2 linked regions of the Telluria mixta genome follow. The protein of the gene in region 2 interacts with the protein of the main gene of each other region in a pairwise test. Links are inferred from orthologs where the notes say so. Each region holds a gene or a part of one and is shown on either strand. Other genes may lie near its edges.

Region 1 (4,634 bases), 3.2 Mb from region 2 along the record:
CCGAACAGGGTGTCGCCGCAAAACAGCCAGTGCGCACCGGTGTCCTTGCGCACGTAGGCGATGTGACCCTTCGTGTGGCCGGGGACGTCCAGCACCGCCAGTTCGAGTGCGAGGCCCGGCACCTGGACGCGATCCCCTTCGCCCACCGGGTGGTTGACGACGGCGATGCCGTCGTTGCGCGGACCGTAGACGGGCACGTTGCTGTGTTCGAGCAAGCGCGTCACGCCGCCAATGTGGTCAGCATGGTGATGGGTGAGTAGAATGGCGGTCAGGGTCAGGCCGTTGGCCTGCAGGGCCGCGAGGATCGGTTCGGCGTCGCCCGGGTCGACCACTGCCGCATGCGCGCCGTCATGGATAATCCAGAGATAGTTATCCTTGAAGGCCGGCACGGTCAGCACTGCGAGTTCAGTGGGCACAGGAATCATATGGGTATCGATAAAGGTTGGGCATGGACAGCGCGGCATCCGAAAAATCCATTATAGCGCTCGACCACTGGCTGCAGTCGCCGGCGGGCGCGTACGTGCGCGCCTGGGAACAGGCGTGCCTGGACGAGTTGACCGTCGATATTTTCGGCTTCAACGCGATCCAGATCGGGGTGCCGCAGATCGATGCGCTGGCCGCCAACCGCATGCCGAATAAATGGCAGGCCGCGACGCGCACGTCGACGGCCGACGAACTGATTTATGCCGCCACCGGCAAGCAGATCGCGGTGGCGCTGGACTTCGCCGACCTGCCGTTCGCATCGCAAAGCCTGGACCTCGTCGTGCTGCCGCACGTGCTCGAGTTCGCGGCCGAGCCGCACCAGGTGCTGCGCGAAGTCGAGCGCGTGCTGATCCCGGAAGGGCAGGTGATCATCTGCGGCTTCAACCCGGCCAGCCTGTGGGGCGTGCGCCAGGGGATGGGGCGCATCACGAGCAGCGACTACCTGCCGGCGGCGGGGGAGTTCATCTCTATGCCCCGCCTGAAAGACTGGTTAAAATTGTTGAATCTCGGCGTGACGCGCAGCCATTTCGGCTGCTACGCGCCGCCGTTCCGGACCGCGCAATGGCTCAACCGCTTCGCCTTCGTCGAGGGGGCGGGGCGGCGCTGGTGGCCGTATCTCGGCGCGGTGTACATCGTCCACGCGATCAAGCGCGTGAAGGGCATGCACATCATCGGCCCGGCCTGGAACAAGAAGCCCGGCAAGGCGCCGCAGGCGGTGCCGGCCACGAACCGCAACGAACATCACAAGTAAGTTAAAGCAAAAGGAAGAAAGCGCAGCATGACCAAAGTTGAGATTTATACCGACGGCGCCTGCAAGGGAAACCCGGGCACCGGCGGCTGGGGCGCGCTGCTCGTGGCCGATGGCGGCCACGAAAAGGAAATCTTCGGCGGCGAGCCGAACACCACCAACAACCGCATGGAACTGCGCGCCGTGATCGAGGCGCTCACTGTCCTCAACCGCCCGTGCCAGGTCGTCCTGCACACCGACAGCCAGTATGTCCAGAAGGGGATCTCGGAATGGATCCACGGCTGGAAGGCGCGCGGCTGGAAGACGTCGACGAAGGAACCTGTCAAGAACGACGATCTGTGGAAGGCGCTGGACGCCGCCCAGCAGCAGCACGCCGTCGAATGGCGCTGGGTGCGCGGCCATAACGGGCATCCTGGCAACGAGCGCGCGGACGCCCTGGCGAACATGGGCGCCGCATCGGTAAAGCGCTGATTTTGCTCATTTTTGTTATACTGAGTGGTTCTTTCCAACGCTTTTTGAGTCAACACGCGCATGCGCCAAATCGTCCTCGATACCGAAACCACAGGCCTGAATCCGCGCACCGGCGACCGCATCATCGAGGTCGGCTGCGTCGAGATCTTCAACCGCAAGCTGACCGGCAACAACTTCCACCGCTACATCAATCCCGAGCGCGACTCGGACGAAGCGGCACTGGCGGTCCACGGCCTGACGACCGAGTTCCTCAGCGATAAGCCGAAATTCCACGAGATCGCCCACGAACTGCGCGAATTCGTGCAGGGCGCCGAGATCATCATCCACAACGCGCCGTTCGACCTGGCGTTCCTGAACCACGAGTTCGAGCGCATGGGCCTGCCGCCTTTCATCGAACACTGCTCGGGCGTCATCGACACCCTCGTGCACGCAAAGGAACTGCACCCGGGCAAGCGCAACTCGCTGGACGCGCTGTGCGACCGCTACGGCATCTCGAACGCGCACCGCAAGCTGCACGGCGCACTGCTGGACTCGGAGCTGCTGGCCGACGTCTACCTGGCAATGACGCGTGGCCAGAACACGTTGTCGATGGATGTCGAGGTCGAGGCGAGTGGTGGCGGCATCGTGCTGGAAGCCGGTCCGCTGGGCGAGATCCTCGTGCTGCCTGCTGCAGCCGACGAGCTCGCTGAGCACGAGAATGTCCTGGCCGCACTCGACAAAGGCGTGAAGGGAGAATGTGTTTGGAGAAAATATTCTCCGCAGGGGTGACAAAACGCAAAACTCCCCCTATAATGCTCGTCATTGCAGCGACGCAATCGCAGCAAAGCAGTAAAAAGTAGGGCGGTTAGCTCAGGGGTAGAGCACAGCATTCACACTGCTGGGGTCGCAAGTTCGAAACTTGCACCGCCCACCAGGATTCAGTCAAAAAGGCCAGCTTCCAGCTGGCCTTTTTGCGTTTGACGCCATGTTCTCGGAGTTGTCTATGCAACCCGGCTTGCACGCCCAGATACTTTAGGCTTAAAGTATCTCCCGGTTCCAGACCGATCTTTTCTCCGGGGGCGCTTCATGACGAGCTTGTCCGCTGCAGAATCAAGTCCTTCGGCCCACGTCGACACGTTCGCGCGGGACCACCTCCCGCCCGCCGACCTGTGGCCGGACCTCGTGTTCGACCTGCCCGCGCTCCGGTATCCTGCGCGGCTGAATTGCGTGACGGAACTGCTGGACCGCCACGTCGACGCCGGACGCGGCGGCCGCACCGCCATCCTGGGCGACAAGGTCACCTGGACCTATGCCGAACTCATGCAGCAAGTCGACCGCATCGCCCACGTGCTGCGCACGGACCTGGGCCTCGTCCCCGGCAATCGCGTGCTGCTGCGCGGCGCCAACTGCCCGATGATGGCGGCCGCGATCCTCGCCGTGTTCAAGGCCGGCCTCGTCGCCGTGCCGACGATGCCCCTGCTGCGGGCGCGCGAGCTGGGCATCATCCTCGACAAGGCGCGGGTGAACGCCGTGCTGTGTGCCCGGCCGCTCGCGGACGAACTCGAACAGGTGGCGGATCATCCGCCCGTCGTGTACTTCCAGGACCCGGACGGCCTGGAAGCGCTCATGGCCCGCCACGATGCGCGGTTCGGGCCCGTCGACACGGCCGCCGCCGACGTCTGCCTCATCAGCTTCACGTCAGGCACGACCGGCGTGCCGAAGGGCACGATGCACTTCCACCGCGACATCCTGGCGATCTGCGACTGCTTCCCGCCGCATACGCTGGGCGCGCACGCGGACGACATCTTCATCGGCACGCCGCCGCTGGCTTTTACCTTCGGACTGGGCGGGCTGCTGCTGTTTCCCATGCGCGTCGGTGCGGCGGGCGTCCTGCTCGAAAAACTGGCGCCGGAAGGTCTGCTGGCGGCGATCGAGCGGTTCAAAGCCACGGTCTGCTTCACGGCGCCCACGTTCTACCGCCAGATGACGCCCCTGGTGCCGCGCTACGACCTGCGCTCGCTGCAGAAATGCGTGTCCGCCGGCGAGGCGCTGCCGCTGGCGACGCGTGAAGCGTGGAAGGCGGCCACCGGCATCGACATGATCGACGGCATCGGCGCGACGGAACTGCTGCACATCTTCATTTCGGCGAGCGGCACCGACATCCGGCCAGGCGCGACCGGCAAGCCCGTCCCCGGCTACCGCGCCTGCGTGCTCGACGACGACGGCGAACCGGTCGGCCCCGGCGTGATCGGACGGCTCGCCGTCAAAGGGCCGACGGGCTGCCGCTACCTGGCCGACGAACGCCAGCGCGACTATGTGCTGAACGGCTGGAACCTGACCGGCGACAGCTATGAGATGGACGCCGACGGCTATTTCCATTACCGCTCGCGCACGGACGACATGATCATCTCGGCCGGCTACAACATCGCCGGGGCCGAAGTGGAAGACGTGCTGTTGCGGCATCCGGCCGTCGCCGAGTGCGGGGTCGTGGGCCGGGCCGACGAGGAGCGCGGCCAGATCGTGGAGGCGCACGTCGTGCTCAAGCCCGGCTTCAAACAGACGGAAGCGACGGCGCGCCTGTTGCAGGACTTCGTCAAGGCGCAGATCGCGCCCTATAAATACCCGCGCGCCGTGCGCTTCACCGATAAGCTGCCGCGCACGGAGACGGGCAAGCTGCAGCGCTACAAACTGCGACAATCATGAACATCGTCTGCATCGGCGGCGGGCCCGCCGGCTTGTACTTCGCCCTGCTGATGAAGAAGCAGGACCCGGCACACCGCATCGTCGTCGTGGAACGCAACCGCCCGTACGATACGTTCGGGTGGGGCGTCGTGTTCTCCGACCAGACCCTCGGCAACCTCGTCGCGGCCGACGAGCCGACGGCGCGCAGCATCCTGCACGCGTTCAACCACTGGGACGACATCGACGTGTTCTTCAAGGGCGAGCGCATCAC
Region 2 (5,962 bases):
TGGTCATAATTTAATACCGACTGTTGTTATTTGGTCACGATGTTTGGTTGTCGCGTTCGTCGGGACAAAGTCGATTCATAAAAGTTCGATGGCGCATATGAGCCGCCGCAAACGACCGTATTGACGTCTCCCCTTAGGATGGTTCGCATCTTTCCACCGAGGGGTGAATCATGACGAAGCCAACGTTGTTCAAGGCCGGTCTCGCGATGTCCGGCGCCTTGCTGTTCGCGGCGCATGCGGGCGCGCAGGAAGTGATCCCGGTCGAGATGCCGCAGGAAATCAATATGGTGGGGGCGGGCGCGTTCGGGTTGCCGGACTTTCCCGGTTCCGAGGATTACCATCCCGAAGGGGCCGGTTTCCTGCATGCGAACTTCGGCAACGGCATGTGGCTGCGGGTGATCGGGCCCGAAGTCAAGCTGAACGTACTGCCGTCCGACATGAACCTGCCGGAGACGTTTGCCCAGCTCAAGAGCCTGCGGGCCGGCTTCCTGTACCGGGCGCGGCCCACACGCGACACGGACGTCGACGATGCCATCGTCCGCCAGATGCGCCGGATTCCGGCCGCGTCCGAGCTGGGCATCTTTGCGAGCTACGATATGCCGATGTCCGGCGATCCCTTGCACAAGATCGTGTTCAGTGGCGACGTCGCGTGGAACACGAACAACCTGTACACGGGTGCCACCGGCAGCATCAAGGCGACGTATTTCTATCCGTTCCCGCAAGGCCTGGGCGGGCGGCCGCTGCTCGGTTCGGCCGGCTTCAGCCTGTTTTTCGCGAGCGACCATTTCAACGACCGTTATTTCGGCATCAACGGCGCGGATCTCGCCGCCTTCCCGGAGCGGGGCGGGACGCCGTACCGGGCCGAAGGCGGGCTGACGTCGATCCGGGTCCCGTTCCAGCTGACGTCGCAGTTCGACCGGCACTGGGGGCTGACCCTGGCCGGGCGCTATGAACGGCTGCTGGGGGATGCGAAGGACAGCCCCATCGTGGACCGGCGCGGGAGTCCGAACCAGTGGGTGTTCGGCGGGGCCATCAACTATGCATTCTGAGATCACGCATCGGCGTCTTGTCAAGAGCATCACCGTGCCTGGATGCAACCCTCCGATTCGGCCGTCCGAGGTAAAATGACAGGATGACTTCACCGATCTTCACCCACCTCCGCGTCCATACCGAATACTCGATCGTCGACGGCCTCGTCCGCATCGACGACCTCGTGGCTGCTGCCGTCAAGGACCAGCAGCCGGCGGTGGGTGTCACCGACCTGGCCAACGCCTTCTGCCTCGTGCGCTTCTATAAGGCGGCGCGCGGCAAGGGTGTCAAGCCGATCGTCGGGGTCGATGCGTGGATCACGAACGACGAGAACCGCGACAAGCCGTTCCGCCTGCTCATCCTGTGCAAGAACAAGACGGGCTACCTGCAGCTGTGCGAACTGGTGTCCAAGGCGTGGCTCACGAACCAGTACAAGGGCCGGGCCGAGATCCGCGTCGAGTGGCTGGAAGCGCTGGCGACCTCCGTCTCCACGCTGGAGCCGGACGTGCCGCAATCGAACGGCCTGATCGTGCTGTCCGGCGCGCAGTTCGGCGACATCGGCCAGGCCATCGACAACGGCGACCTGGACAAGGCCGAGGCGTGCGCACGGCGCTGGGCGCAGAGCTTCCCCGGTCACTTCTACGTGGAGATCCAGCGCGCCGGCCAGCCGAACCAGGAACAGCAGGTGCGCCATTCGGTGGCGCTGGCGAACCGGCTCGGGCTGCCGGTCGTCGCGACGCATCCGGTGCAGTTCATCAGCAAGGACGAGTTCATCGCCCACGAGGCGCGCGTCTGTATCGCCGAGGGCGAGATGCTGGCCAACGCCAAGCGCGTGCGCCGCTTCAATGAGGGCATGTGCTTCAAGTCGCAGGCCGAGATGGCCGAGCTGTTCAAGGACTTGCCGGGCGCGCTCGCCAATTCCGTGGAAATCGCCAAGCGCTGCAACGTGACGCTCACGCTCGGCAAGCCGCAGCTGCCGAATTTCCCGACGCCGGGCATGACGATCGATGAATTCCTCGTCGCGGAAACGAAGAAGGGCCTGGAAGAGCGTCTCGTCGAGCTGTACCCCGACCCGGTGCAGCGCGAGAAGGAGCGCCCGCGCTACGAAGCGCGCCTGGAGTTCGAGAACAACACCATCATCAAGATGAAGTTCCCGGGCTACTTCCTCATCGTGGCGGAGTTCATCCAGTGGGGCAAGAACAACGGCGTGCCGATCGGCCCGGGCCGCGGCTCCGGTGCGGGTTCGCTCGTCGCGTACGCGCTCAAGATCACCGACCTCGATCCGCTGAAATACAACCTGCTGTTCGAACGTTTCCTGAATCCGGAACGCGTCTCGATGCCCGACTTCGACATCGACTTCTGCCAGGAAAAGCGAGAGCTGGTGATCCAGCACGTGAAGGACCTGTACGGGCGCGACGCCGTGTCGCAGATCGCCACGTTCGGTACGATGGCGGCGAAGGGCGCGATCCGCGACGTGGGCCGCGTGCTCGATTTCGGCTACAACTTCTGCGACGGCATCTCGAAACTGATTCCGTTCAAGCCGGGCAAGCAGGTGTCCATCGCCGAGGCGATCGAAGAAGAGCCGATGCTGAAGGAACGCCTCGAGAACGAGGAAGAAGTGAAGCAGCTGATCGAGCTCGCGCAGCAGGTCGAAGGCATCACCCGCAACATCGGCATGCACGCGGGCGGCGTGCTGATCGCGCCCGGCAAGCTGACCGACTTCTGCCCGCTGTACACGCAGGGCGGCGACGCCGGCGTGGTGTCGCAGTACGACAAGGACGACGTGGAGGCGGCCGGCCTCGTGAAGTTCGACTTCCTGGGCCTGACCACGCTGACCATCCTCGACCGTGCCGTCAACTATATCCGCGCGCTCGATCCGGCCGACAAGGATTTCGAGCTGTCCAAGCTGCCGCTGACGGACCGGCCGACGTACAAGCTGCTCACCGACGCGAAGACCGTCGCCGTGTTCCAGCTTGAAAGCCGCGGCATGCAGGGCATGCTGAAGGATGCGCGTCCCGACCGCTTCGAGGACATCATCGCGCTCGTGGCGCTGTACCGTCCGGGCCCGATGGACCTGATTCCGGACTTCTGCAAGCGTAAGCACGGCGAGAAATTCGATTACCCGGACCCGCGTACCGAGTCGATCCTGTCCGAGACCTACGGCATCATGGTCTACCAGGAGCAGGTGATGCAGATGGCGCAGATCGTCGGCGGCTACTCGCTGGGCGGCGCGGACATGCTGCGCCGCGCGATGGGCAAGAAGAAGGCCGAGGAAATGGCCGAGCACCGCGCGATCTTCCGCGCCGGCGCCGCGAAGGACGGCCTGACGACCGAAAAGGCCGACGAGATCTTCGATCTGATGGAGAAGTTCGCGGGCTACGGCTTCAACAAGTCGCACGCGGCCGCGTACGCGCTGCTGTCGTATCACACGGCGTACCTGAAGGTTCACCACACCGCCGCGTTCATGGCAGCCAACATGTCGCTGGCCATGGAAGACACGGACAAGATCAAGATCCTCGTCGAGGACTCGATCGACATGTGCAACCTGACGATCCTGCCGCCGGATGTCAACGAATCGCAGTTCCGCTTCACGCCGGAAGGCCCGCCGCCGTCCGTCACGGGCAAGCCGGTGAAGAACATCCGCTATGGCCTGGGTGGCGTGAAAGGTGCGGGGCAGGGCGCCATCGAGGCGATCATCGCCGCGCGCGAAGAGGGCGGCAGGTTCAAGGATCTGTTCGACTTCTGCAAGCGCGTCGACCGCAAGCAGATCAACCGCCGCACGATCGAATCGCTGATCCGCGCGGGCGCGATGGATTGCTTCGGCGTCGACCGCGCGATCCTGCTCGCGTCGGTCGCGTTCGCGATGGAAGCGGCGGGCCAGGCGGCGGCGGCGGCGAACCAGGTCAGCCTGTTCGGCGGCGACGATTCCGATCTCGTCGCGCCGCCGGACTACGTGAAGGCAACGCCGTGGACGGACCGCCAGAAGCTGGCCGAGGAAAAGACGGCGCTGGGCTACTACCTGTCGGGCCATATGTTCGACTCGTACGCGCAGGAAGTGCGCCGGTTCGCCAAGACCAAGCTGAAGGACCTGGAGCCGTCGCGCGACCCGCGCATGCTGTGCGGCGTGATCACGGGCGTGCGCACGCAGCTCACGCAGCGCGGCAAGATCCTCATCGTATCGCTGGACGACAAGTCCGGCGTCGTCGAGGTCACGATCTACAACGAGCTGTTCGAACAGCACAAGAACATCTTCCGCGAGGACGAGTTCCTGCTCGTCGTGGGTAAAGTGTCGGAAGACCGGTTCAACGGCGGCCTGCGCATCACGGCCGAGAAGGTGTTCGACATCGCGACGGCGCGCATCCAGTACGGCCACAAGCTGGAGATGGACGTGGCGTGCACGATCGCACCGGCGAAGCTGGCCGAGATCCTGCAGCCGTACCGCCACGAGAACGGCCTGCCGGTCAGCCTGCGCGTGACGCCGCAGGGCATCCCGTGCACCCTGCAGCTGGGTGATGCCTGGCGCGTGGCGCCGTCGGACGAACTGAAATACGCGCTCGAGCTGCACCTCGGCGCGAAAGAGGTCGCGGTCGAGTACTGAACGCCATCGGGCGGCGCAACAATACGCACAAGGCAAGACACTTTGCCAACTGCGTTGTAGCGCCGCCGCGTATTGGTGGTCGAAATATGGTTATTTAGGTGTAATTGCACTTTTACCATTGAGTTTGATCCGCTCCCGACGGTAAATATTGGTCTACGGAAATCCCAGGCTGACCAATATGAAAATTACATTTCGCCAAAAACTCTTCCTTCCCTTGTTCCTGAGCTGGATCTGCCTGCTGGCCGTGTTCAGCGTGCACGCCCTGCAAAGCCGCGCGCTGCGTCTCGAGGAACGCAAGACCCAGTTGTCCAATGCCGGCGAGATGGCCGCGTCCATCGCCAAGGAATACGCGGCCCTCGCCGCCGCCGGCACCTTGCCGCTCGACGAGGCGAAAAAGCAGGCGCTGGCGCGCACCCGGGCGCTGCGCTTCGGTACCAGCGGCTACCTCGTCATCTACGACGACAAGGCCGTGCTGATGCATCCGATCAAGCAGGAACTGGTCGGCACCGCGATCGACCAGACCGTCGATCCGGAAGGCCATAAACCCTACGTGGACGGCATCGCCTCCACCCGCGCGAACGGTGCCGGCTTCATCGAATACCTGTGGGCCAAGCCGGGTTCGCAACAGCCCGAGCCCAAGCTCACGTACATCCAGGCGTATCAACCGTGGGGCTGGTACGTCATGACCGGCCTGTACATCGACGACCTCGATCACGCCTTCCACGCCCAGCTGGCCGGCGCGGCCGGTTGGCTGGTCGTGATCGGCGCGCTGCTCACGGCGCTGGTCTGGGCGGTGGTGCGCAGCGTCGAGCGCTCGATCGGCGGCGATCCGGAAGATGCCGTCGCGGTTGCTCAGCGCATCGCGGCCGGCGATCTCGGCATGGACGTGCCCGTGCGCGCCGGTCTTGATGCGAGCCTGATGGCCGCGATGAAACGCATGCGCGACGCGCTGGCCGGCATCGTCGCCGACGTGCGCACGGGCACGGACCTGATCGCCACGGCATCGCGCGAGATCGCCAGCGGCAACCTGGACCTGTCGAGCCGCACGGAAGAACAGGCCAGCTCGCTCGAAGAGACGGCCGCGTCGATGGAAGAATTGACGTCGACCGTGAAGAACAGCGCCGAGAACGCACGTGAAGCGAGCCGTCTCGCCGATTCCGCCGCCGAGGTGGCGGGCCGCGGCGGCGAAGTCGTCGCGCGCGTGGTCGATACGATGGCGTCGATCAACGACTCGTCGAGCAAGATCGTCGACATCATCGGTGTCATCGACGGCATCGCGTTTCAGACGAATATCCTCGCGCTGAATGCCGCGGTGGAAGCTGCCCGCGCGGGCGA

The links.
Region 1: the proteins of dnaE (region 2) and dnaQ interact in binary tests that used the Escherichia coli proteins (3 or more experiments, as listed by UniProt). The link is inferred for Telluria mixta from one-to-one orthologs.

The regions. Positions count from the first base shown.
Region 1 is NZ_CP119520.1:6,229,880-6,234,513, reverse strand. What follows is about bases 882-3,616. They hold dnaQ (DNA polymerase III subunit epsilon), read left to right. Parts: upstream 882-1,762; coding sequence 1,763-2,470; downstream 2,471-3,616. Other genes in these bases: P0M04_RS27445 (AMP-binding protein), read left to right, coding at 2,768-3,616; rnhA (ribonuclease HI), read left to right, coding at 1,262-1,702; P0M04_RS27465 (class I SAM-dependent methyltransferase), read left to right, coding at 882-1,234. Also shown: gloB (hydroxyacylglutathione hydrolase), read right to left, coding at 1-425; more of P0M04_RS27465, read left to right, coding at 449-881; more of P0M04_RS27445, read left to right, coding at 3,617-4,384; P0M04_RS27440 (bifunctional salicylyl-CoA 5-hydroxylase/oxidoreductase), read left to right, coding at 4,381-4,634. UniProt on the Escherichia coli protein: DNA polymerase III is a complex, multichain enzyme responsible for most of the replicative synthesis in bacteria. The epsilon subunit contain the editing function and is a proofreading 3'-5' exonuclease.
Region 2 is NZ_CP119520.1:3,021,269-3,027,230, forward strand. The notes cover bases 765-4,827. They hold dnaE (DNA polymerase III subunit alpha), read left to right. Parts: upstream 765-1,132; coding sequence 1,133-4,627; downstream 4,628-4,827. Other genes in these bases: P0M04_RS13550 (MipA/OmpV family protein), read left to right, coding at 765-1,049; P0M04_RS13560 (methyl-accepting chemotaxis protein), read left to right, coding at 4,806-4,827. Outside these bases: more of P0M04_RS13550, read left to right, coding at 171-764; more of P0M04_RS13560, read left to right, coding at 4,828-5,962. UniProt on the Escherichia coli protein: DNA polymerase III is a complex, multichain enzyme responsible for most of the replicative synthesis in bacteria. This DNA polymerase also exhibits 3' to 5' exonuclease activity. The alpha chain is the DNA polymerase catalytic subunit.